2 regions of the Ruminiclostridium herbifermentans genome follow, and region 1 is predicted to be linked to the other one. Evidence: predicted binding sites of a transcription regulator. Region 1 holds the regulator's gene; the other holds the start of a gene.
What was found. The regulator HrcA, encoded in region 1, represses chaperone genes, less so after heat shock. The targets are predictions, from matches to a motif close to TGTTAGCACTCNNNNNNNNNGAGTGCTAACA.
Positions count from the first base shown of each region.

Region 1 (2,214 bases):
ATTGCTATAAGTATTGGATTAGTTTTAGTTTTAGTTATACTTGTGGTTATAGCTTCTGTTATTGCGGCATTAGTTTCAACTATCGCAGGTATACTGCTAATGTTACTTTTCTACTTTGCATTCATAGTAGGAAATATTGCTTTAGGAATTTATATGATTTTGTGGTTCCCAGCAGTTTGTGTAGAGGATAGCGGAATTATTGAGGGATTGAAAAATTCCTTCAAAACAGTTAATGGCAGCTTTTGGCCAATATTAGGTATTACTATATTAATTTCACTAGGTGGTGGTATAGCTGGTTCTATATTGGGCATTTTCCCATTTGTTGGTGTAGTAATATCATCTGTAATTAGTAGATTAGCAAATTTTGTTTTGATAGTTTACTATTTTGAAATTTATCGCGCTAAGACAGGTAGATTTTATTCAGCTGATAATTTCCAGCAGATAAATAATCCTATTGAGTAAAAGCAATAGCAAAGAAGTATGATTTTTGCCATTATAGCCTTGTTCTACGTCTTATGTAGAGCAAGGTTATTTTTATCAATTATTTATATTCCAAAGAGTATGGTTTTTTATGATGTGGGTTTAGCGGCACAAGCATAAGGATGAGTAAATGTCATTTACCATAATTTACATAATTCTAGTACTTATTATTTATACAAATCATTGAATTAGTATATAAACCTATATACTAGATTATTTTTTAAGAAGCGGAATATTAACTCCTTTATCAAAAAATAGCAATAATTATTGGAAAAGTACTTGACAAACACAAGGGCTAATGGTATTTTTAATATATAAATTAGCACTCAATAACTTAGAGTGCTAACAACAAAGTAAAAAATGCTGGAAGCAAAGGGAGTGATAAACGTGCTGCTTGACGATAGAAAACTTAGAATACTACAAGCCATTATTGATGATTACATTACTTCAGCTGAGCCTGTTGGTTCGAGAACTATTGCCAAAAGGCATGAACTTGGTCTAAGTTCAGCTACCATTAGAAATGAAATGGCTGATTTAGAGGAAATGGGTTTTTTAGAACAACCACATACTTCTGCTGGCAGGGTTCCATCGGATAAGGGCTATAGGCTATATGTAGACAAATTAATGCAGATTAATGAACTTTCACAAGATGATATAGAAAACATAAAAAATGCTATGGACGTCAAAATTAATGAACTTAGTCAGCTTATAAGAAATGCTTCAGTAGTAATGTCAAAATTTACAAAATATACTACTATGGCATTGACTCCTCATTCAAAAAAATCTGCATTAAAAGCAGTACAGGTTGTTCCTATTGAACAAGGAAAGGCTCTTGTTATTATTGTTACAGACACAAATATTGTACGTAATAATTTAGTAAGAGTTGATGATAGAATTACTCCTGATTCTTTAATTCAAATATCAAATTTGTTAAATGATAAGCTAAGAGGATATACTCTTAAAATGCTTGCATCAAATGATATTAGGTTTGAGGTTGAGAAATTTATTTCTATACCTCATAGTATTATTAATCCAATTCTCAACGGTATTGAAGACTTGATTAAAACAATTGATCATCCTGAGGTATATTTGGAGGGAACTACAAATATATTGAACTTTCCTGAATTTAGAGAGGTTCAGAAGGCAAAAGAGTTTTTAAATATACTTGATGAGAAGAAGTTAATTTCAGACATTCTTGTTAATACTTTATATAATAATAATGATATAGTAATACAGATTGGCAATGAGAACAATATAGAAGGTATAAAGGAATGCAGTTTAGTAACAACCTCATATAGTGTTGGAGATCATGTAATAGGTACTATAGGCATTATTGGCCCTACAAGAATGGAGTATTCAAAGGTTGTTTCTTCAATGAACTTTATAAGAAATAAAATTAATCAAGAGATATTACGGCTCTTGGGTGATGGATAGTTAAAAATTAAGGAGGTAAATACTGGATAATGAAAAAAGATATTAATTCAAAAGATGAAGAAGTAATTAATATAGATGAAAATGAGCAAACAGCAAATAACAGTTGTGATTCTGATTCATCTAGTAATTGCGGTGAGGAATGTCAAACAGATTCAGTTAATACTGAAATTGAGGAATTAAAAGCAAAACTTGAGGAAAAGAACCTTCAGTGTGAGGAGTATAAAAATGCAGTTCAACGTATAGCTGCTGAATTTGATAATTATAAAAAACGTACTTTAAAAGAAAAAGAAGCTCTTAGTC
Region 1 is NZ_CP061336.1:2,205,987-2,208,200, forward strand. It holds gene EHE19_RS09170 (DUF7847 domain-containing protein) at 1-462, shown strand, start outside; gene hrcA (heat-inducible transcriptional repressor HrcA) at 859-1,914, shown strand; gene grpE (nucleotide exchange factor GrpE) at 1,944-2,214, shown strand, end outside.

Region 2 (2,214 bases), 1.4 Mb from region 1:
TAATTCCTCAGTAATAACTTCTCCACCTGTTAAAGCTGCTATATCCTGAAGCATAGCCTTTCTTCTGTCACCAAATCCAGGTGCCTTTACAGCTACGCAAGTAAATGTACCTCTTAATTTGTTAACAACTAAAGTAGCTAAAGCTTCTCCTTCAACATCTTCAGCAATAATTAAGAGTTTCTTTCCCTGTTGAACTATTTGTTCAAGAACTGGGAGTATATCCTGAATATTTGTAATTTTCTTATCTGTTATAAGAATATATGGATCTTCAAGAACAGCTTCTAATTTATCTGTGTCAGTAACCATGTATGCTGATAAATATCCTCTGTCAAACTGCATACCTTCAACAACTTCAAGGTTTGTGCCCATTGTCTTGGATTCTTCAACAGTGATAACACCATCATTTGTTACTTTCTCCATTGCATCAGCAATAAGGTTTCCAATTACTTCATCATTAGCAGAAATAGTTGCAACCCTTGCTATATCTTCTTTTCCCTTAATTTTTTGGCTATTTGCTTTTATCCCAGCAACTGCAACATCAACAGCCTTTTGTAAACCCTTCTTCAAAATCATTGGGTTAGCACCTGCTGCAACGTTTTTCATACCTTCTCTGATTATTGCTTGTGCAAGAAGAGTTGCAGTAGTAGTACCATCACCAGCTACATCGTTAGTCTTAGTAGCAACCTCTTTAACTAACTGAGCACCCATGTTTTCAAATTTATCATCAAGCTCAATCTCTTTAGCTATAGTAACACCGTCATTTGTAATTAAAGGTGAGCCAAATTTCTTATCTAGAACAACATTTCTTCCCTTTGGTCCAAGTGTAACTTTTACTGTATCAGCTAATTGATTAACACCTTTTTCAAGTGCACGTCTAGCGTCTTCACCGAATTTTATTTCCTTTGCCATCTTTTAATGCCTCCTATTTAATTATTCAACAACAGCAAGAATATCTCCCTGCTTCACTATAGTATACTCCTCACCGTCTAGCTTTACTTCAGTTCCGGAATATTTGCTTGTAAGAACTTTGTCTCCAACTTTTACTTCCATTTTAACTTCTTTTCCATCTACTACTGTGCCTGGTCCTACCGCAACGACCTCAGCAACTTGTGGCTTTTCCTTAGCACTGCCTGGCAATACTATACCACTTTTTGTAGTTTCTTCACACTCAAGCATCTTAATAACTACTTTATCACCTAATGGTTTTATTATCATTGTTTTACCTCCCTAAATTTTGTATCTGTTAGCACTCACCATTGCCGAGTGCTAATTATCATGTTATTATAATATCTATTGCATAGAATATTTTCAAACATTCTATATCAATAAAAATAGCTATATTGGGGAATGATTAAAGATTGCAATAGCAAATTGTGGATTTTTCTTCAATTTGCTTCTGATTTAAGCAATTATATTATTAATATAATATCTTATTATTAAAGTTCAATTTTACTTCCCTCAATGCTTTTTCAAAAGCAACTAGTGAAATGTTATATTTTTGAATTAGTTCTTCTTTCTCACATTCAATATAATATAACATGCAATAATTGTATTCCAATGCTGCAGCATAAGCCTCCACATTGCATTTAGATATATCAAGAGGCTTTTTAGTATGGCTTATACAATCATTTAATATGCATATTATTTCCTTCTTATAAGATTGAATATACATTATTTCCCTATGATTTATTGCACATTCAATAATAGGCAAGTACTTTTTACTTATCTTTGTTTTTGGCTCACTTATCTGAGAATATATTTTACGATACCTGTAGGGATCGTACATGGGGTGCCTGACTTCTTGACATATTGTATATACTTTGCAATATTCATCAATTACATGTATACTTTCATCATCTATGGCATTTGAATATATATAACCTTTGATGTCTTCTAACCATGCCATAAGTTCAATATTATCTTTACCCAATGATGCTAGAATTCTATAAGTTTTTTCAAAATTCTCAACACTTCGAGTAAAAGCATATCCTAATAATAACGCAGAAAAAATGAGCTGATCAGAATATTGCGTTATATACATTTCCAAAAGAATAATAAGTTCGTCAGCTCTATTAAACACTATTAATGTTGTGACGGCGCAGAGAAGATCTTCTCTGCATTCTATATTCCCTAAAGTTAATGTCTCTAAAAATCTCTTTACTTTTTTGTGTTTCTTTTCATGTGAAAGCACATATAAGCATAAACAATTTGCAA
Region 2 is NZ_CP061336.1:834,341-836,554, reverse strand. It holds gene groL (chaperonin GroEL) at 1-909, opposite strand, end outside; gene EHE19_RS03685 (co-chaperone GroES) at 931-1,215, opposite strand; gene EHE19_RS03680 (tetratricopeptide repeat protein) at 1,418-2,214, opposite strand, start outside.
Region 2: the regulator HrcA is predicted to act here: its motif matches at 1,242-1,272, upstream of EHE19_RS03685 (co-chaperone GroES).